DNA from 3 places in the Romboutsia ilealis genome. Region 1 is predicted to be linked to each of the others. Evidence: predicted binding sites of a transcription regulator. Region 1 holds the regulator's gene; each other region holds the start of a gene.
The links. Region 1 encodes HrcA, which represses chaperone genes, less so after heat shock. Its sites were predicted from a motif close to TTAGCACTCNNNNNNNNNGAGTGCTAA; they were not measured.

Region 1 (8,016 bases):
ATTAATAGCAACTTTATTTGCATATGATGGTTGGATAAATGTTGGAGCATTAGCTGGAGAAATGAAAGACCCAGGTAAGGATTTACCAAAAGCAATAGTGGGAGGTATCTCTATAGTAATGGCTGTATATATAGTTATAAACTTAGCTTATCTATGGGTAGCTCCGGCTTCAGAATTAGCAGCAGCTACAGCACCAGCTGCACTTGTTGCAGAAAGAATTTTTGGTAATATAGGAGGTAAAATTGTAACAGTAGGTATATTAATATCAGTGTTTGGAGCGCTTAATGGATATTTATTAACAGGACCAAGGGTAGCTTATACATTAGCAGTTAAAAAAACATTGCCATTTAGTAATGGTTTAGCTAAATTAAATAAAGGTGGAGTACCTTCGAATTCTATTTGGCTAATAGCTATTCTAGCATCGTTATATGCATTAACTGGACAATTTAACCTTTTAACTGACTTAACTGTTTTTACAATATGGATATTCTATGTACTAACATTTATAGGTGTTATTAAACTTCGTAAGGAAAAACCTGATTTAGAAAGACCTTATAAAGTACCTTTATATCCAATTATACCAGCTATAGCAATAATAGGAGGTTTATTTGTTATAATAAATCAATTACTAACAGCTACATTAATTGCTTTAGGAGGTATAATACTAACATTAATAGGTATACCTGTATATTCAATAACAAGTAAAAATAAATAAAATATAAAAGAGGAATTTATATAAATTCCTCTTTTATATTTTTCGTATAATAAAATCATGATGATATTAAATTTATAAATTAAAATATTATAATTTGTTATAATATATGTTTTTGATATAACATTAATATTAGGTATAAGTAAAGTTAAAAAATTAATTTATACATAGTATATAATACATTTTCAAAATATGATTAATTTATAAAGTCGTATAAATATAAAATTTTATGTAAGAATATATAAATATAGTTAATAAAATTGCTGAGAATACAAGAAAATTATACTATATAAAATGTTATAATAATTCTAATAATAAATGAAAATGCTATTGTAAAATTTATTTTATAATAGCTTTAAAATAGATGATAGTATTATGAAAATATTGGTATAATATAAGAGAATAAATGGATAAGGAGAAATAAATGTTAGGATTATATATACATGTTCCGTTTTGTGCACAAAAATGTAACTATTGTGATTTTAACTCTTATAAAATAGAAGAAAAGAATCAGAAGACAGATTATTTAATAAGCATTAGAAAAGAAATGGAATTATATAAAGAAGAATTTAAAAATAAAGAATTTACTAGTGTATTTTTGGGTGGAGGTACCCCTAGTATTCTAACTCCTGAGGAATTAACTACTCTTATGGAAAATATATATAGCAATTTTAATATAGGAAAAGATGCTGAAATAACTATGGAATGTAATCCAGGAACTCTAGATAAAGCAAAATTAAAGGCTATAAAATCCTTAGGAATAAATAGATTAAGTATGGGACTTCAAGTTACTCAAGACCATCACCTAAAGTACATAGGTAGAATACATACATATGAGCAATTTGAAAAAAATTATAAAGATGCAATAGAAGTAGGCATAAATAATATAAATGTCGATTTAATGTATTCACTTCCAAATCAATCATTTGATGAATGGAAAGAAACTTTAAATAAAATAATAAATTTAAATCCGTCACATATATCTGCGTATTCACTTATATTAGAAGAGGGAACTAAATTTTATGATATGTATCTAAATAAAGAGTTTGAACTTAATGATGAAGAAGTTGATATAAATATATATAACTATACAATAGATACCTTATATAAGAATGGATATCATCAATATGAAATATCTAATTATGCAAAAGAAGGATACGAATGTAAGCACAATATAGTTTATTGGAAATGTGATAATTACCTGGGGTTAGGGCCAGGGGCATCAGGTTACATAAATAATTATAGATATAGTAATATTTGTGATATTAAAGGGTATAATAAATGCTTAGAGTATGACAAAAGACCTATAGAAGAAAAAAATATACTAAGTAAAAAAGATGAGATGGAAGAATTTATATTTATGGGGCTAAGAATGAATAAAGGAATTAATTTAGATGAATTTTATAAAAGGTTTAATATAGATTTTAAACATAGATATAATAATATTTTAGATAAATTAAAGAATTTAAATTTAATTATAGAGCAGAATAATAATATAATTTTAACTCAAAGAGGAAGAGAAATATCTAATACTGTATTTGTGGAATTTATAGATTAATTAAAAATTATTGACAACGCTGAAAAATAATGATATATAATATATATAATCTTTTTAGCACTCGGATTTAAAGAGTGCTAACAGCGAGGAGGCATGAAATGAAACTGAACGAAAGAAAACTAAATATCCTCAAAGCTATAGTTAAAGATTATATAGAAACTGCCGAAGCGGTAGGATCTAGAACCATATCTAAAAAACATGATTTAGGAATTAGTGCTGCTACTATAAGAAATGAAATGGCTGATTTAGAAGAATTAGGTTATCTCATACAGCCGCATACTTCTGCAGGGAGAGTTCCGTCAGAAAAAGGATATAAGTTATATGTAGATATGCTTATGAGTAAAAGCGAATTAAGCAATGAAGAAAAAAAATTAATTCAAGATTGCATACAAAATAATGTAAGCCATATAAAAGACTTAATTCAAGAAACATCAAAGTTATTATCTCAATTAACTAATTATACAACAGTAGCTGTAGCTAAAAGTTTAAATAATCAAAATGTTATAAAGTACATACAATTAGTAAGTATAGATGATAATAAAATATTACTGATTGTTGTAACTAATAACGGTGATATTAAAAAGGTCGATTTAACTAGTAATGTTTATTTAGATCAATCTAAATTAAATCTAATATCTGATAATCTAACTAGAAAATTATTAGGTAAAAGTATAGTAGATATAGATGAAAAATTAATTGCATTTATAAAGTATGAAATAGGTGAATATTCTAATTTAATAGATGGACTTATAGATGCTCTTAACTTCAATATGTCGGAAGAAGAATTTGTATTTTCTTTAAATGGTGCAACTAACATATTTAACTATCCAGAATTTAATGACATAATAAAAGCTAAATCATTTTTAAATATGATAGAAAAAAAAGAAACAATAGATAGTATGTTAAAATCAAAAGGAATACAAAAGGATAATGTAAACATAATAATAGGTAGTGATAATGACTTTGAGCTAGCTAAAGAATGTAGTATAGTTACAGCAACATATAATATTGATAAGGACTTAGTAGGGAAGATAAGCTTTATAGGTCCAACAAGAATGGATTATGCAAGGATTTATGCAATAGTAAATTATATTAATTTATTATTTAATCAAAAATAAATTGAGGGGTGCAGTGTATTGGAACATAAGGATACTGTCTTAGAAGAAGAAATAGTTAAAGATGACGCTCAAGAAGAAGTAGTTAAAAATGAAGAAACTACTGAAGAGAGTCAAGAGAATGTAGTTGATATAGAAGAAAAGCTTGAAGAAAAAAATTTAAGAGACGAGATGGATGCTCTTAATGATCAATATAAAAGACTTCAAGCAGAATATGCAAACTACAGAAGAAGAACTCAACAAGAAAAAGAAACTATAGGTATATTTGCTAATGAAAAAATGCTAAATGAATTAATACCTGTTATAGATAGTATGGAAAGAGCATTAGAAGCTTGTACAGATAAAGAAGATACTATGTTTAAAGGTGTAGAGTTAGTTTATAAGCAATTAAAAGATATGATAACAAAATTTGGTTTAGAAGAAATTGAAGCACAAGATGCAGATTTTGATCCTAACTTACATTTAGCGGTAATGCAAGAAAATGTAGATGGAGTTGAACCAAATAAAGTTGTTATGGTACTTCAAAAAGGATATAAACTAGGAAATAAAGTATTAAGAGCAAGTATGGTTAAGGTTTCTTGTTAATTAAATTCAAACTTTATTTTGTAAATATAAACCTTAATTAATTAAAAAAATAAAAATAGTAAATAAATCAATAAATAGATTTATATATAGATATATGTATAGGAGGAAAAGTATTATGTCAAAAGTAATAGGAATAGATTTAGGAACAACTAACTCTTGTGTTGCAGTACTTGAAGGTGGAGAACCACAAGTTATAACAAATGCAGAAGGTATGAGAACTACTCCATCAGTAGTAGCTTTTACTAAAGATGGTGATAGAATAGTAGGAGAACCTGCAAAAAGACAAGCAGTTACAAATGCAGATAGAACAATAATATCTATAAAAACTCACATGGGAACAGATTACAAAGTTGATATAGATGGTAAAGAATATACTCCACAAGAAATATCAGCTATAACTTTACAAAAATTAAAAGCTGATGCTGAAAGCTACTTAGGTCAACCAGTTAAAGAAGCTGTTATAACAGTTCCAGCGTACTTTACAGATGCTCAAAGACAAGCAACTAAAGATGCAGGTAGAATAGCTGGTCTTGATGTTAAGAGAATAATAAATGAACCAACAGCAGCAGCTCTTGCTTACGGTTTAGATAAATTAGATCAAGAAAAGAAAGTATTAGTGTTTGACTTAGGTGGAGGAACATTCGACGTTTCTATACTTGAAATAGGTGATGGAACATTTGAAGTTTTAGCTACTGCAGGTAACAACAGACTTGGTGGAGATGACTTTGACCAAGTATTAATAGATTACTTAGCTGAAGAATTCAAGAAAACTGAAGGTGTTGACTTAAGAAATGATAAAATGGCTCTTCAAAGATTAAAAGAAGCTGCTGAAAAGGCTAAGAAAGAGTTATCATCAACAATGACAACTAACGTAAACTTACCTTTCATAACAGCTACTGCTGAAGGTCCAAAACACTTAACAATAGATATAACTAGAGCTAAATTTGATGAATTAACTGCTCACTTAGTAGAAAAAACTATGGAACCAACAAGAAGAGCATTACAAGATGCTGGTCTTTCTACATCTGATATAGATGATGTATTATTAGTTGGTGGATCAACAAGAATACCAGCTGTTCAAGAAGCTGTTAAGAAGTTTATAGGAAAAGAACCACACAAAGGTATAAACCCAGATGAATGTGTTGCTGCAGGTGCTGCTATACAAGCTGGTGTTTTAACTGGAGAAGTTAATGATTTATTACTTCTTGATGTTACTCCATTATCTTTAGGTATAGAAACTATGGGTAACGTAATGACTAAGATAATAGAAAGAAATACAACAATACCAACTAAGAAATCACAAGTATTCTCAACTGCTGCAGACAACCAAACTGCTGTTGATATACATGTACTTCAAGGTGAAAGAAGTATGTCTTATGACAATACAACTTTAGGTAGATTCCAATTAACTGATATACCACCAGCACCAAGAGGAATACCTCAAATAGAAGTTACTTTCGATATAGATGCTAACGGTATAGTTCATGTTACTGCTAAAGATTTAGGAACTGGAAAAGAACAAAAAGTAACTATAACTTCAGGAACTAACTTAAGTGAAGAAGAAATAGAAAGAAAAGTAAAAGAAGCTGAAATGAATGCTGAAGCTGATAAGCAAAAGAAAGACAAGATAGAAGCATTAAATCAAGCTGACTCTACTATATACCAAACAGAAAAAACATTAAATGAACTTGGTGATAAAGTAAGTGCTGATGATAAATCTCAAATAGAATCTGCAATAGCTGAATTAAAAGCTGTTAAAGAAAGAGAAAATGCTACTGCTGAAGAAATCAAAAAAGCTATGGATGAAGTAATGAATAAGTTCCATAAGATATCTGAGCAAATGTATCAACAAGCTCAAGCTGAGCAACAAGCTAATGCTGGTCAAGAACAAGCTGGACCACAAGATGATAATGTAGTTGATGCTGATTTTACAGAAGTAAATGATGAAAAATAGGTTACAAATATAGACATATTTGTATATAATTAATATATAAGAAAAGAATATCTTTTCATAAGCATCGTATCGTTAATAATGAAATTGAATGCTTAAAATAATGATAATAGCTTGTAGTATTGATATTCTACAAGCTATGTTTTTGTTTAATAGGCGGATATATCCGCAGTTGTAACAAGGATATATCGTTTGCGATATGAAGTGTATCGCCGACACGTCGCTTAAGCGAAGCGAGTTTTTGTAAATTTAAGGTGGTGACAAAATTGAGTACTAAAAGAGATTATTATGAGGTATTAGGTGTAGATAAAAATGCCGATGAACAAACGATAAAAAAGGCATATAGAAAACTAGCTATGAAATACCATCCAGATAGAAATCCAGATAATAAAGAGGCAGAAGAAAAGTTCAAAGAAGTCAATGAAGCATATGAAGTGTTATCAGACGCAACTAAAAGACAAAACTATGATCAATTTGGACATGAAGGTGTAAATGGTCAAGGTGGATTTGGTGGATTCGGAGGTCAAGGTTTTGGCGGTGGCGGATTTGAAGATATGTTTGGAGATATATTCGGAGATATATTTGGAGGAGGTTTTGGTGGTGGTTCAAGACCTAGAAGAAGAGGTCCAGAGCGTGGAGACGATATAAAACAAACTGTAAATATAAGCTTTGAAGAAGCGGCATTTGGTAAAAAAGCATCTATAAAAGTAAATAGAAGTGAAGAGTGTAATGAATGTCATGGTAGCGGAGCAAAACCTGGAACATCTAAAAAAACTTGCCCTACATGTAATGGTCAAGGGGAAGTTAGAACAGTGCAGAGAACTCCATTTGGTAATATAGCAAGTTCAAGAACTTGTTCAACTTGTGGTGGAGAAGGAGAGGTTTTAGAAACTCCATGTACAAAGTGTTCAGGTAAGGGAAGCGTTAGAAAGGTAAAAACCATAGAAGTAGATATACCTGCAGGTATCGATGATGGTCAAATGATAAAGCTATCTGGTCAAGGTGAAGTTGGAAGCAAAGGTGGTCCAAGAGGAGATTTATATATAGTTGTAAATGTAAAACCTCATTCACTGTTTACTAGAGATGGATTTGATATATACTTTGAAATGCCTATAACATTTAGTCAAGCTGCATTAGGTGACGAAATAGAAGTTCCAACATTAGATGGTAAGGTTAAATATACTATACCAGAAGGAACTCAAACAGGAACTGTATTTAGACTAAGAGAAAAAGGAATTCCAAAACTTAGAGGAAACTCTAGGGGGGATCAATATGTAAAAGTTATAGTTGATACTCCTAAGAAACTAAATGAAAAGCAAAAAGAGCTTTTAAGACAATTTGCTGCGGAGTGTGGAGAAGAAGTTCATGAAAAAAAGAGTTCTTTTGGAAAAAAGATAGAAAATTTATTTAAAAAAAAGTAAAGAAAAAGTTCTAGGAGATTATCCTAGAACTTTTTTACGCTTAAGGATATTATAATACTTAAAAAAAATGTGGATAAATTCTGAATGTAAGTAATATCAACAAATTGGTTTTGAGCGTAAAAAAGATTTTGAAATACTTCGCCCACGCAGTGGCTCGAGCAACGGACGAAGTCGTTGGCGACATGAGCGAAGCGAATTTTTTATATAGAAGAAATGGCTATAGCTTGAATTTGAGTAAATATAGCCTGCGATAAATCATTTAGGTCTTCTTGTTTAATTATATTCATGTCTCTTAATGATAAAAATGTTATAAATGAATTTAAAGCTACATTTTCATATATATCAAAATATAAGTTTTTGTTTTCAAAATAATCTTTTTTTCTTATAGATTCATTTATAAGAAATAGCTCATCTATTGTTGAAAACATGACAGCTTTAACTGTAGTAGATTCAATATTAATATTTTTTAGAACTGAAAACTTTTTATAAGAAAAATTATTAAATCCATTTAATATTTTATGTAGTTCATCTTTATTTTTATTTTTTAACTCATTTTTAGTTTGATAAGATAAAAAATCATATTTTTCCTTTATATGATCTAACCTAGAATTATGATAGTTTAATAGTGTTTTTAATTTTCTATTATCTTTTACCTCGTTTTTATCATCTTTAAG
Region 2 (8,016 bases), 790 kb from region 1:
TTATAAAAGCGGATGGTCTAGCAGCCGGTAAAGGTGTTGTAATACCAGAAAACAGAGAAGATGCTATAAATACTTTAAAGGAAATGATGAATGATAAAAAGTTTGGAAGTGCGGGGGATAAAATAGTCGTAGAAGAATTTTTATCAGGTATTGAAACTTCTATATTAGCATTTGTAGATAACGATACAATAGTTCCTATGGTAAGTGCTAAAGATCACAAGAAAGTATACAACTTTGAAAAAGGTCCAAATACAGGAGGAATGGGTACTTTTTCTCCAAGTGAAATCTATACAGATGAGTTGTCTAAAGAAATAAGTGAGAAAGTATTAAATAGAACTTTAGAAGGTTTCAAAAAAGATAACTTAAATTATAAAGGAGTATTATTTGTTGGACTTATGATAACAGAAGATGGTCCAAAGGTACTTGAATATAATGTAAGATTTGGAGATCCTGAAACACAATCTGTTCTATTTAGATTAGAAACTGATCTACATAAAATAATAGAAGCAATATTAGAAAATAAATTAAAAGATATAGAGATTAACTATAAAAAAGAAGAGGTTGTTTGCGTAATGCTTACATCAGGTGGATATCCAGATGATTATGAAAAAGGAAAAGTAATTACTGGACTTGAAAACTTAGATGAAGATATTGTTGTTTTTCATAGTGGAACTAAAACGTTAGATGGAAACTTAGTTACTAATGGCGGCAGGGTTATAGGGCTAACGGCAAGTGCAGATAGTGTAGAAGAAGCTGCTAAAAAAGTATATAAAAATATAGAGAAAATAAACTTTGAAGGCATGCATTATAGAACTGATATAGGGATGAAGTTCTGTGAAGAATTATCTCTTTAAGTGTAGATATCAAAATGAAGAAAAAATAATTAGAGATTCAGTTAAAAATAGATTTTATGACTTAAGTAATCGAGATTAAGTCATAAAATCTACTTTAATAATAAGTGACTCGTTACCAGGTTGTTTAAATCATATATTTGAACAATGTGTTAACGAGCTACTTAGTTAGTATTGTCATTTTAATTATATAAAAAGGGAGAAAAGATATGTTAAGTACTATAAGTTTAGAGTCAAGTGTTAGAAGAATATTAGTTGAGAAAAGACAAGGATTTGACCTTGAAGCTAGAGCTTTAAAAAAGGATTTAATAGAAAGTTTACACATAGATACTATAGAAAATGTAAGAATTTTAAATAGATATGACATAGAAGGGATAGATGGGGAAGTATATGAAAATGCAGTAAAAACAATATTTTCAGAGCCTAACTTAGATATTGTTTATCATGAAACACTAGAGTTTAATGAAGGCGAGAGAGTATTTGCTATAGAATATCTTCCTGGTCAATATGATCAAAGAGGAGATTGGGCAGCTCAATGTATACAAATAGTAAATGAAGGTAATAGGCCAGAAATAAATACTGCTAAAGTATACATATTAACAGGAAATATAACAGACGAACAGTTTGATAAAATAAAAGATTATATAATAAATCCAGTTGATAGTAGAGAAGCTTCTTTAGAAAAACCAAAAAGTTTAAAGATGGAAACAGAAATTCCTACGGAAGTAGAAATACTAGATGGATTTATAGATTTAAATGAGGAAGGATTAAAAGTATTTTTAAAGAATAACGGACTTGCTATGACATTAGGGGATTTAGTTCATGTTCAAGGATACTTTAAAAATACTGAAAAGAGAAATCCTACAATAACAGAAATAAAAGTATTAGATACTTATTGGTCAGATCACTGTAGACATACTACATTCATGACTGAAATAGAAGATGTAAAAATAGAAAGCGGTAAGTATACAGATATAATAAAAGAAACTTATGAGATGTATCTTGAATCAAGAAAAAATGTTTATGTAGATAAACAAAAAGATATATGCTTAATGGATATAGCAACTATAGCTATGAAAGAATTAAGAAAACAAGGTAAATTAGAAGATTTAGATGTGAGTGAAGAAATAAATGCTTGTAGTATAAATGTTGATGTTGAAATAGATGGTAAAATAGAGCCATACTTAGTAATGTTTAAAAATGAAACTCATAACCATCCAACAGAAATAGAACCATTTGGTGGAGCTGCAACTTGTTTAGGTGGAGCAATAAGAGACCCATTATCAGGAAGAAGTTATGTATATCAAGCAATGAGAGTTACAGGAAGTGCAGATCCAAGAACAACTTTAGAAGATACATTACCAGGTAAGCTTATGCAAAGAAAAATAACTACTGAGGCTGCTCATGGATATAGTTCATATGGGAACCAAATAGGACTTACAACTGGGCAAGTTGCAGAAGTTTATGATGAAGACTTTGTTGCAAAGAGAATGGAAATCGGTGCAGTAATAGCGGCAGCTCCTAAAGAAAATGTAGTAAGAGAAGTTCCACAAAATGGAGATATAGTTGTACTTCTTGGAGGAAAAACAGGAAGAGATGGATGCGGAGGAGCTACAGGTTCATCTAAAGAACATAGCGAAGAATCTATACTTACTTGTAGTGCAGAAGTTCAAAAAGGAGATGCACCAAATGAGAGAAAGATACAAAGATTCTTCAGAAATAAAGAAGTAGCACAAATGATAAAAAGATGTAACGACTTTGGGGCAGGTGGAGTATGTGTTGCTATAGGAGAAGTTGCAGATAGTTTAGATATAAACTTAGACTTAGTTCCTAAAAAGTATGATGGACTTGATGGAACTGAAATAGCTATATCAGAATCACAAGAACGTATGGCAGTTGTTATAGATGCTTCTAATAAAGATAAATTCATAGACTTAGCAAGACAAGAAAACTTAGAAGCAACTCATGTAGCTACAGTAACTGACACTGGATATATGAGAATGTTCTGGAATGGTAAAGCAATAGTTAATATGAGTAGAGATTTCATAGAAACAAATGGAGTTAAGCAAACTACTAAAATTCATGTTGATAAAGTTAATGAAGAAAGTACATTCTTTAAAAGTGAGTTAAAAGAAAAAGAATGTGAATTAGCTATAGAAGAAGATATAAAAGGTAAATTTATGGATGTATTATCAGATTTAAATGTTTGTTCTAAAAAAGGATTAGTAGAAAGATTTGATAATACAATAGGTTCAAATACTGTACTTATGCCATTTGGTGGTAAGTATCAAGCAACAGAAGCTCAAGGGATGGTAGCAAAAATACCAGTACTTGGTGGAGAAACTAATACATCAACAATAATGACATATGGATATAACCCTAAGATAGGAAAATGGAGTCCATTCCACGGTGCATTATATGCAGTAGTTGAATCTGTGTGTAAAGTTGTGGCTATTGGGGGTAAATATGATTCAATAAGACTTACTTTACAAGAGTATTTCGAAAAACTTGGGGATAACCCAACGAAATGGGGTAAACCATTTGCAGCACTTTTAGGTGCATATTATGCTCAAAATAGACTTGGGATACCTGCAATAGGCGGAAAAGATAGTATGTCAGGAACATTTAAAGATATAGATGTACCACCAACATTAGTATCATTTGCTGTAGATACTATAGATGCAGGTTATGTAATATCGCCAGAATTTAAGAAAACTAATTCACAAGTTGTAATGTTATCAACAGATAGATTGGAAAATGATGTAGTAGATTTTGAAATGTTAAAGAAAAACTTAGATAAAGTAACAGAACTTATACACAATAAGCAAGTGTTATCAACATATGCACTTGGATTTGGTGGTATAGGGGAAGCTATAAGTAAAATGGCATTTGGTAATAGAATAGGATTTAAATTTAATGAAGGTGTAGAAGATTTATTTAAACCTAACTATGGAAATATAGTACTTGAATTAACTAATGAAGACTTAAGTTTATTAGATGGATACAACTATATAGTACTAGGGTCTACGATAGAAGAACAAAGTATAATAATAGAAAATGAAGAAATATCATTAAAAGAATTATATAATGTTCACTGTGAAACATTAGAGCCTATATTCCCAACTAAGTCAGTAGATATAAAAGAAAAGATAGAAACTATAAACTTTATATCTCAAGGTGAAGCTAAAAAGTCATCTATAACTATAGCAAAGCCAAGAGTATTCATACCAACGTTCCCTGGAACAAACTGTGAATATGACTTACAAAGAGCTTTTGAAAAAGCAGGAGCAAACACAAATATAGAAGTATTTAAAAACTTAACATATAAAGATATAGAAGACTCTATAGAAACGATAGTTAAACAAATACGTAAGTCACAAATAATAATGCTACCTGGAGGATTTAGTGCAGGTGATGAGCCGGATGGTTCAGCTAAGTTTATGGCTACAGTATTTAGAAATCCTAAAGTTGCTGAAGCGATAAATGAATTCTTAACTAAGCAAGATGGATTAATGCTAGGTATATGTAACGGATTCCAAGCACTTATAAAACTTGGATTAGTTCCATATGGTGAAATAAGAGAAACAAGCGTTGATGCACCAACATTAACTTATAATAATATAGGTAGACATCAATCTAAGATAGTTAGAACAAGAATAGCTTCGAATAAATCTCCGTGGTTAGCGGCTACAGAAGTTGGAGATACTCACAGTATAGCAATATCTCATGGAGAAGGTAAATTTGTTGCTAATGAAGAAGTTATGAGACAGTTAATAGATAACGGTCAAATAGCTACTCAGTATGTAGATTTAAATGATAATGCTACATATGATATAGACTTTAATCCAAATGGTTCAACTTATGCAGTTGAAGGTATAACGAGCGCTGATGGTAGAATATTTGGTAAGATGGGTCATTCTGAGAGAATTGGAGAGCATGTTATAAAGAATATAATAGGTGAAAAGGATCAAAAGATATTTGAATCTGGAGTAAATTACTTTAAATAAGATTTTATTAAAGAATAGTATATTGATTTGTCAGTATACTATTCTTTTTATATTTGTTAGCACTCTACGCTTGACAGTGATAACAAAAGTGATACAATAATACCTATAAAGGGAACTTAATTTTATCCCATAAATTTTTAATTAAAATTAGGAGGAGATAAAATGACAAATCAAAAGGGTAGTATATCAATACATACAGAAAATATTTTTCCAATAATAAAAAAATGGTTATATTCAGACAAAGATATATTTATAAGAGAACTTATAAGTAATGGTTGCGATGCAGTAAATAAGTACAAAAAACTAATTTCATTAGGTGAAGCTAAAGGTAATACTGATGAACATTATAAAATAAAAGTATCAATAGATAAAGAAAATTCAGCACTTATATTTGAAGATAATGGTATAGGTATGACTGCTGAAGAAGTAGAAAAATATATAAATCAAGTTGCATTCTCAGGAGCAGAAGATTTCTTTAACACATACAAAGATAAAATGAATGAAGAAAATGATATAATAGGACACTTTGGATTAGGATTCTATTCTTCTTTTATGGTATCTAAAAAAGTACAAATAGATACACTATCGTATAAAGAAAATGCAACACCAGTAAGATGGGTAAGTGAAGATGGATTAGAATTTGAATTAACACAATCAGATAATAGAGAGACAAGAGGAACAACAATTACATTATTCTTAGCAGATGATAGTAAAGAGTTCTTAGAAGAATACACAGTAAGAAATATAATAGATAAATATTGTTCATTCTTGCCAGTTGATATATATTTAGAAACTATAAAAACAGAAGAAACAAAAGAAGATGAAGTAGTAGATACAACACCTATAAATGATACAAATCCATTATGGCTAAAAGCTCCAAAGGATTGTACGGATGAAGAATATAAAGAGTTCTATAGAAAAGTATTCAAGACTTTTGATGAACCGTTATTCTGGATACACTTAAATGTAGATTATCCATTTAATTTAAAAGGAATATTATATTTCCCTAAATTAAAAAATGAATTTGAGCTTATAGAAGGCAAGGTTAAATTATACAATAACCAAGTATTCGTAGCAGATAATATAAAAGAGGTTATACCAGAATTCTTATTATTATTAAAAGGTGTAATAGATTGCCCAGATTTACCTTTAAATGTATCTAGAAGTTTCTTACAAAATGATAGAGATGTTAGCAAAATTTCTAAACATATAGTTAAAAAGGTTGCAGATAAATTAAAATCATTATATAAAAATGAAAGAGAAAATTATGAAAAGTTTTGGGATGATATACAAGTATTTATTAAGTTTGGATGCTTAAAAGATGAAAGCTTCTATGATAAGGTAAAAGATAGTATATTATTCAAAACTATAAACTCACAATATATAACTCTTAATGATTACTTAGAAAATTGTAAAGAAAAACATGAAAATAAGGTATTCTATGTAAGTAATGAAGAGCAACAATCACAATATATAAAGCTATTTAAAGATTACGGATTAGATGCAGTTATACTAGACTCTACAATAGAGAATCATTTTATATCTATGATAGAATTTAAAAATCAAGGAGTACACTTTAATAGAATAGATGCAGATTTATCTGATATATTAAAGGATAATGATAATGAAGGTAACAAAGAAATAAAAACTGATATAGAAAACTTATTTAAAGATGTTATAGGTGATAGAATAAATAATTATTCAGTTGAAAGTCTAAAGAGTGAAGATACACCAGCTATTATATTAATTTCAGAACAATCGAGAAGAATGTCTGAAATGCGATCTCAATTCGCAGGAATGAACTTTGGTATGAGTTTTGAAGAAGAAAAGACTTTAGTTATAAATAATAATAGTTCTATAGTTAAAAAATTAGTTTCATTAAAAGATGACGAAACTAAAAAAGAGAAAGTATCATTAATTTGTAATCAAATAGTAGATATAGCTTTATTATCTAATAAAGAATTAGACTCTAAAGAATTAGATGAATTTATAAAGAGAAATAATCAACTTATGAGTATGGTAATTTCATTATAGGAAAAATCCCCATTTAGGGGATTTTTTGTTTATATAATATTTTATTATTGACCCTAACATTGTGCTATACCTTAATATAAACTTAGGAGGAGGAATAATGTATAAAATAAATGAAGTATCAAAGCTAACGGGTGTAAGCATTAGAATGTTACATCATTACGATAAAATAAAACTTTTAGAACCTAGTAAAAGAACAGATTCAAATTATAGAATGTATAATGATGATGACATAGCAAGACTTTATCAAATATTGCTGTTTAAAGAATTAGAATTTCCCCTTCAAGAAATAAAGCAAATATTAGATAATAAAGACTTTGATAGAGCAAAAGCCCTTAAATTACAACGAAATCTTATATTTGAAAAGAAAAAAAGATTAGAACGGATATTAGAATCAATAGATGATACTATTGAAAATTTAGGAGGGAAAACCATGAGTAAAAATAATTTTAAAGTGTTTGATTACGAAGGGGTAAAAAAACATCAAGAAAAGTATAAAGAAGAAACAGAAAAGAGATACGGAAAGAGTGATGTATACAAAGAAAGCCAAGAGAAAACTTCTAAGTATTCTAAAAATGATTGGAATGATATAATTAAAGAGGCTAATTTAATATATATAGAATTAGCTAAATTAATGGATAGAGATCCATCAGATGAAAAGGTTCAAGAATTAATTGAAAAGTGGAGAAATCATATAACAACTAATTTTTATAACTGCACTATAGAAATATTTAGAGGTCTTGCTCTTATGTATATAGGAGATGAAAGATTCACTAAAAATATTGATAAGTATGGAGAAGGATTAGCTAAGTTTATGAGTGATGCAATGAATATATATTGTGATAATAATGTTAAATAGAACCCAAAAATCTCTTAGTAAGTCAAATTACTAAGGGATTTTTAATTCTAAAAATAGTAAGGTGCTACTTTATCATCGTATTTTAAACTAATAAAAAGTCTATATGTAAAAATCCTTCTTTAACTCCATCGATTTGGACATCTGTTATTTTACAATTTTTAACTTCTCCATTTAGATTAATTTCAATTATTTTATCTCCACCGTTAGCATCTAAATATCTTTGAAATTCAGTTTTATGAATTTCTATAGGTATGCTATTATCTAATTT
Region 3 (8,016 bases), 760 kb from region 1:
AAAGTTTTTTTAAAGAATACTAATTTAGATGATTTTAATAATATTTGGTTTGAATATTTTGATTTAGGAACAGATTATGGAAATATAAAAGAGATATTAAGAAATATGGATGAGCATTTAGAAAAAGCGACAGAATTTGGTGATGGCATAAGAATTCTTAAACAAGATGGATGGGAAATGCTTATATCGTTTATAATATCATCAAACAACAGAATACCTATGATACAAAAAGCTATAAATAATTTATCTAGAGAGTTCGGGACATATATTGGTGAATATAATGGTAAAGAGTATTATGCTTTTCCTACCCCAGAACAATTAAGTAAGGCTAGCCAAGAACAAATAAGAGCATGCCAAACAGGATTTAGAGATAAATATATAAAAAGTACAACAGATAGTGTTATTTTAAATAATGAAAATATATCTGAATATACTAAGTTAAATACAGAGGAGTGCTTAAAGGAATTATTAAAATTTAATGGAGTTGGTCCTAAGGTGGGTGACTGCATTGCATTATTTGGAATGCAAAAGTATGATACTTTCCCGGTAGACGTGTGGGTTAAAAGAGTTATGCAAGAATTTTATGTAGAAGAGGATATGAGTTTATCTAAAATAAGAGCATATGCTATAGATAAGTTTAAGGGATTATCTGGTTTTGCACAACAGTATTTATTCTATTATGCAAGGGAGCTTGGTATAGGAAGATAAAAAGGAGATTTTTTATGAGTGTTGGAGGTATTTTGTTTTTAAGTTATTTAATTATATCTTACATCGCTGGAGCTTTAATATCTATGACTATAATACTTGAAAATAGAGATCCTGCTAAGACTATGACTTGGTTATTAATATTTATATTATTACCAGGTTTAGGAATTGTGATATATGCGGTATTTGGTAGAAATATACGAAAGATAAAAATGCTTAGAACTCAAAAACTAGCAACAGATATAAAGGATAAAAATTTATTTGAGAACTTAGATGAAATAGAAGAGTTAGTAACATTAGAACAAAAATCTATAAAGAACAATAGAATACTTAATGACCTAGAAGATGAAGATTTTGTTAAGCGAAGAGTTATAAGTTTATTATTAAATACAGGAGTATTTCCATTTACAACTAATAATAATATAGAAGTCTATGTTGATGGAAATCAAAAATTTGAAAGACTTCTTAAAGATATAGAAAATGCTAAAGAATATATACACTTAGAATATTTTATAATAAAAGAAAGTGAAATTGGAACAAAGATAAAGAATGCATTAATTGAAAAAGCAAAACAAGGTGTTAAGGTTAGAATTTTGTATGATGATGTAGGATGTTGGAGATTCTGGTTTCATAGAAATTTCTTTAATGAAATGAGAAAGTATAGTATACAAATTGAACCATTTATACCGAATAAATTCCCTATATTAGGAGGTAAATTAAATTATAGGAATCATAGAAAGATAGTAGTAATAGACGGTTCTATAGGATATACCGGTGGAATAAATATAGGTGATGAATATTTAGGAAGGAATAAGAAGTTTGGTTATTGGAGAGATACTCATATAAGAGTAGAAGGTACTTCAGTATATATGCTTCAAATGATTTTTTTAACAGATTGGTATTATACAACAAAAGAGATTCTCTTAACTAAAAGATTTTTCCCTAAAATAGGTCACTGCGGAAATAGTATGGTTCAAGTTGTAGCAAGTGGGCCTGATAGTGATTGGGAGGCTATACATTATGCTTATTTTTCAGCTATATGTCAGGCTAAAAAAAGCATATATATAGAAACACCATATTTTATACCAGATGAAAGCTTGCTAAAAGCTTTAAATAGTGCAGCTTTAAGTGGAGTAGATGTTAGAATTATATTCCCGAAAATAGCTGATCATAAAATAGTAAATACAGCATCTTATTCATATTTTAGTGATATACTGAAATCTGGAGGTAAGGTTTATTTGTATACAAAAGGTTTTATACACTCTAAAGTTATAATTATAGATGATAAAATAACTTCAACTGGATCAGCTAATATGGATTTAAGAAGTTTTATGCTAAACTTTGAAATAAATGCATTTATATATGATAAAGAAGTAATAGATATTATGACTAAGGATTTTTTAGAAGATATGAAAAATAGTGAGGAGTTAAAAATAGAAGATTTTAATAATAGAAGTATGGTTAAAAAGGTGAAAGAATCAATAGCGAGACTATTTTCACCTATATTATAAAAAATTTTTAAAAACTATTGAAAAATGGATATAATTAATATACTATAATAATTGTTAGCACTCTTGGTTAGAGAGTGATAAATTCATTATAGTATATTTTTATATTCAAATGTATTATAAAATATATATTTTGAAATTCAACAATTATTTTGAGCAACGGATGTATCTATAGCGGTAGCAAGGATATATCGTTGGCGAAATGAGCAAAGCGAATTTTTATTTTTACATATGAATATTTACTAGGAGGTAAAAATATGAAGATAAGACCATTAGCTGATAGAGTAGTTATAAAAAAAATAGAGGCTGAAGAGAAAACTGCAAGTGGTATAGTTTTACCAGGGACAGCTAAGGAGCAACCACAAATGGCTGAAGTTATAGAAGTGGGCCCAGGTGGTATAGTAGACGGAAAAGAGATAACTATGGAATTAAAAGTAGGAGATAAAGTTATATTCCAAAAGTATGCAGGTACTGAGGTTAAGATAGAAGGAAATGAATACACAATACTAAGACAAAGTGATATATTAGCAGTAGTTGAATAATTTATAGGAGGGGTTAATAATGGCTAAAGAAATTAAATTTGCTCAAGATACTAGAAAAGCGTTAGAAACAGGTGTAAATAAATTAGCAGATACAGTAAAAGTTACTTTAGGACCAAAAGGAAGAAATGTTATATTAGATAAAAAATTTGGAGCACCTCTTATAACTAATGATGGTGTAACAATAGCTAAAGAAATAGAGTTAGAAGATAGATTTGAAAATATGGGAGCTCAATTAGTTAAGGAAGTTGCTACTAAAACTAATGATGTAGCTGGTGATGGTACTACAACTGCTACAGTTTTAGCTCAAGCTATAATAAGAGAAGGGTTAAAAAATGTAACAGCAGGAGCTAATCCAGTTTTAATAAGAAAAGGTATACAAAAAGCTGTTGAAGTTGCAGTAGAAGAATTAAAATCTCAATCTAGAACTATAGAAACTAAGGAATCTATATCTCAAGTTGCTTCTATATCTGCAGGGGATGAAGAAGTAGGAGCATTAATAGCAGAAGCTATGGAAATAGTAGGAAAAGATGGTGTTATAACTGTTGAAGAATCTAAAACTATGAATACTGAATTAGATGCTGTTGAAGGGATGCAATTTGACAGAGGGTTCGTTTCAGCATACATGGTTACAGATGTAGATAAGATGGAAGCAATATTAAATGATCCATATATATTAATAACGGATAGAAAAATATCTAACATACAAGATATATTACCTATATTAGAGCAAATAGTTCAACAAGGTAAGAAATTATTAATAGTAGCTGAAGATGTAGATGGAGAAGCATTATCTACATTAGTAGTTAACAAATTAAGAGGAACATTTGAAGTTGTTGCAGTTAAAGCTCCAGGATTTGGAGATAGAAGAAAAGCAATGCTTGAAGATATAGCAACACTTACTGGAGGAGTTGTAATATCTGAAGAATTAGGATATGACCTAAAAGAAGCAGATGTAACTATGTTAGGTAGAGCAGGTTCTGTAAAAGTAACTAAAGAAGCTACTACAATAGTAGATGGATTTGGAGATAAAGTTGCTATAGAAAATAGAGTTAATCAAATAAAGCATCAAGTAGAAGAAACTACTTCAGAGTTTGATAAAGAAAAACTAATGGAAAGATTAGCTAAATTAGCTGGTGGAGTAGCTGTTATAAAAGTAGGAGCTGCTACGGAAGTTGAAATGAAAGAAAGAAAATTAAGAATAGAAGATGCACTTAATGCAACAAGAGCAGCTGTTGAAGAAGGTATAGTTGCTGGTGGTGGTACTGCATTAGTTAGTGTAATACCAGCTTTAGATAAGTTAGTATTAGAACTAGAAGGTGAAGTACAAATAGGTGCTAAGATAATAAGAAAAGCATTAGAAGAACCATTAAGACAAATAGCTATAAATGCAGGTCTTGAGGGTGCTGTTATAACAGAAAGAGTAATTAATGCAGAACCTGAGGTAGGATTTGATGCATTAAATGAAAGATATGTTAACATGATAGAAGTTGGTATAGTTGACCCAACTAAGGTTACTAGAAGTGCTTTACAAAATGCAGCATCTATAGCTGGAGTATTCTTAACTACTGAGGCGGCAGTTGCAGATTTACCAGAATCTGAACCTGCTATGCCAGGAATGGGCGGAGGAATGCCAGGAATGATGTAATAAAAAGAGTAGCAATTTTGCTACTCTTTTTTTGTATATATAAGTTAATATTTTATTATTAAATTTAAAATGAGAATACTAAAATAAAATTTGTAAAATATATTATAGTCAATTAACTTTAAAAAGTTGGTAAATAGTTTCTTCTAAACTTATGTTATTTTTAACTATTTTTTTCAACTTCTTTTTTAATACTGCCCAGTACTTTTCTATTGGATTTAAATCTGGAGAATATGGTGGTAAAAATATTAATTTTAGATTTTTGTTAGCATTCTTGCATAATTCATATAGTCTACTTTTACAATGAAATGTTGCATTATCCATTACAATAACTTTGTTTTCTTCTACTTCTTTTAAAAACATTTCTTTGAACCATTTTTCAAAAAACTCACTATCCATTATTTTATCGTATACTAAAGGAGAGATTATCTTATCTACACATTTTCCTGCTACTATATTTATTCTTTTATACTTTTTGCCAGGTATTTTGTCATAAACCTTTTTACCTCTTACGGCTCTAGCATATTCTCTATAAATATATCCTTGTATCCCTGTTTCATCAATGTATACTATATCTTCTTCTTTAAAATATTTTATTTCATTTAAATATTTTTTTATTTTTTCTTTGCATTGCTCCTTGTATAAAGTTGTCTTTTTTTTCGTGTTATATTTAGTTTCTTAAGTGCTTTAAATATAGCCACATCACTACAATTGAATTCTTCTGCTATCTCATATAAGTATGCATCTGGATACTGTTCTATATATTTAACTAATTGTTCTGGACAAATCTTTTTTGGTTTTCTAACTCTTATTTTTACTTCGCCTAATTTCCCTTCCTTTTTTTTGTTTATCCATCTTATTAGTGTTGTTTCAGATATTTTAAATACTTTACAAGTTTCCTTGAAAGTGTGTCCTTCTTCTCTATATTCAATTACTCGTTGTTTAAATTTTATATCATAACTCATATTAGTTTTATTAACTTTTTTGATATATTGCATACTATTATTTAAAAGTTAGGTTACTATAATAGGAATCTTATTAAGGTCATTTTAGGAGGTATATAAATGAGCAAATTTATTGAAGAAATGAAAAAAGATATAGAAGGCATGGAAGCTCGTCATGAGCAACATAAAGAGTTAAGACATGAAAAACATGAAGAAAAGAAGTTTGCTAGAGAGTTAAAACACCAAATGAAGCATGAAGAACATGAAAAAGTTAAACAAGGTCGCAAAGTAGATCATGAAGAGAAAAAAGAAGAAAGACATGAAAGACATGAAGAAAAGAAATTAGAAAAAGAATTAAAACATCAGATGAAGCACGAAGAATAAATAATGAAGATGGTTATACAAACAGTAGAACCATCTTTTTTATGCTTAAGGATATTATAATACTTAAAAAAATGTGGATAAATTCTGAATGTAAGTAATATCAATAAATTGGTTTTGAGCGTAAAAAATATTTTGAAATACTTCGCCCACGCAGTGGCTCAAGCAACGAACGAAGTCGTTGGCGACATGAAGTGTTTCGCCGACACGTCACTCAAGCGAAGAGAATTTTTTATAGATATAAATCTATATAGTTATATTAAAGTTGTTATTAAAATATGGATAAGTAAGATATATTTATAAGAATATAATCATGATATACCGTGTATGATGTAAGAATAAAAGAGTCTATTATAGAGGTAATAAGAAAAAACATAGTAAAAATGAAAATATGATTTCTAAAATTGTTAAAAAATCTATAATAGCAATTAGGGTATGTAAGATAATGTAGAAGAGTATTTATTGCAAGTTAAAAATACCTCTGATACTATAATGATATAAGGGAAAACGAATTCCTGAGATAAGTATAATATATATTTTTAATAATTAATCTGTTGTGCTAGTTAATTATTTTTCCAAATAAAGGAATTTAAATTGTGCAAAAAAGAATATCCTATGAAAGATTAGTATTTGTAATTTTTATCCAAATACTAATCTTTTTATTTTAGATATAGAATCTTCATTTCCCATTAATTTGTTTATTAGAAATGATATATTATGAGCTAAAACTTTTATTGAAGTTCTAGTTATAAATCCTAACATTGATTTACTTTTTACTTTATTCAAATTTAATTGTTCTGCCAACTGAGAAAAACTAGTTTCTATCCTTCTTCTAGCTTTAAATATCAATTGTCTTATATCTTTGGGATAATTATCTTTACTATTTCCGCGCTTTAAAAATAATAGATTTATATCCTTTTCAACTTTCAGTTCAGGCGTTAGCCTTTTATTTACATACCCTTTATCACCAATAATAGAAATAGATTTATATTTATCACATAAATCCCATACTGCATTTCTATCATCTACATTAGCTGGAGTTATAATATAATCAGATAAAAATCCATCTATTGTAGTAAGAGCATGAAATTTAAATCCAAAATAAGTTTGTTTTTTTGAAGGACATCTACCATAAGAGGCTTCGCCTTTAAAGCATTTACTAAAATGTGCTCTACCAAATTCACATACTGGAATAGGCATACTATCTACAATTCTTATATTGTTAGAATAAGATTGCATAAATAAAGAAATATGCTCTCTTATTTTAGATATTACCCAATATAAGTTTCTTTTAGTTCTGTTGAATCTCGTTCTATCTCCTATCTTTGGAAATAGATTTTTATATTCCCTTTTAAGCAAACTAAAGAATGCTTTTTCAGAATCAATAGTTAAAAGTTCACCAACTATGCTAATAGTGATTATCTCACTATCAGAAAGTTTGCTATCTTTTATATTACGTCTATTACTTACAGTTATAGGTATAATCTCATTATATATATCATCTATAATTACAAATATATTTGTAAATAAATCAGTTAAATTTTTTTGATCTTGGATATAATAATTATTAAACTCTAGCATATATAATCCTCCTTTAGAATAGTAGAGATAATCTTAGGATACTATATTTGTTGGAGTTTTATTATTGAAAAATTTAACTAGCACAACGAGTTAATTATACAAAATACATATTTAATTAAGTTTTATGTTAGATAATAAAACTAATTAAAGTTAAAAAAATAACAAAAGTATAGGGGGGAATGTATGTTACAAAATATACATATATCAGGTTTCTCAGATGAAATAAGTAGTGATTTTACTACTCAACTAGAAACTGTTAAAAATCTAGGAATGAATTATATATCTATAAGGGGGGTAAATGAGAAGAATTTTAGTGAATACTCTATAGATGAACTTAATGAGTATATAAAACCTAAGTTGGTTGAATATAACATAAAAGTTTCTTCTATAGGTTCTCCTATAGGAAAAGTATTTGTAGATGATAATGAAGGTTTTGAAAAGCAAGTTGATTTATTAGAAAAGCTTTGCAAAATGGCTAATATATTAGATTGTAAATACATAAGAATGTTTAGTTTTTATATTCCAAAGGATAAAAATCCTGAAGATTATAGAGATGAAGTAATAAAAAAATTAAAAATATTTGCTAGCATAGCAGAAAAATATAATGTAATTCTTCTTCATGAAAATGAAAAAGATATATATGGTGATATAGCTAGTAGATGTTTAACTATATTTAAAGAAGTTGATTCAGATAATTTTAAGGGTATATTTGA

Region 2: the regulator HrcA is predicted to act here: its motif matches at 4,915-4,941, upstream of htpG (molecular chaperone HtpG).
Region 3: the regulator HrcA is predicted to act here: its motif matches at 2,271-2,297, upstream of groES (co-chaperone GroES).

The regions. Positions count from the first base shown of each region.
Region 1 is NZ_LN555523.1:503,207-511,222, forward strand. Features, by position in the region: gene CRIB_RS02305 (APC family permease) at 1-715, shown strand, start outside; gene hemW (radical SAM family heme chaperone HemW) at 1,137-2,270, shown strand; gene hrcA (heat-inducible transcriptional repressor HrcA) at 2,369-3,388, shown strand; gene grpE (nucleotide exchange factor GrpE) at 3,407-3,970, shown strand; gene dnaK (molecular chaperone DnaK) at 4,086-5,924, shown strand; gene dnaJ (molecular chaperone DnaJ) at 6,188-7,342, shown strand; gene CRIB_RS02335 (hypothetical protein) at 7,543-8,016, opposite strand, start outside.
Region 2 is NZ_LN555523.1:2,298,025-2,306,040, reverse strand. Features, by position in the region: gene purD (phosphoribosylamine--glycine ligase) at 1-854, shown strand, start outside; gene CRIB_RS10810 (phosphoribosylformylglycinamidine synthase) at 1,061-4,858, shown strand; gene htpG (molecular chaperone HtpG) at 5,021-6,892, shown strand; gene CRIB_RS10800 (MerR family transcriptional regulator) at 6,990-7,748, shown strand; gene CRIB_RS10795 (hypothetical protein) at 7,831-8,016, opposite strand, start outside.
Region 3 is NZ_LN555523.1:2,326,557-2,334,572, reverse strand. Features, by position in the region: gene CRIB_RS10945 (DNA-3-methyladenine glycosylase family protein) at 1-708, shown strand, start outside; gene cls (cardiolipin synthase) at 723-2,216, shown strand; gene groES (co-chaperone GroES) at 2,471-2,755, shown strand; gene groL (chaperonin GroEL) at 2,775-4,400, shown strand; gene CRIB_RS10925 (IS630 family transposase) at 4,509-4,994, opposite strand; gene CRIB_RS10920 (IS630 transposase-related protein) at 5,012-5,395, opposite strand; gene CRIB_RS10915 (hypothetical protein) at 5,462-5,725, shown strand; gene CRIB_RS10910 (IS982 family transposase) at 6,362-7,303, opposite strand; gene CRIB_RS12780 (Gfo/Idh/MocA family protein) at 7,487-8,016, shown strand, end outside.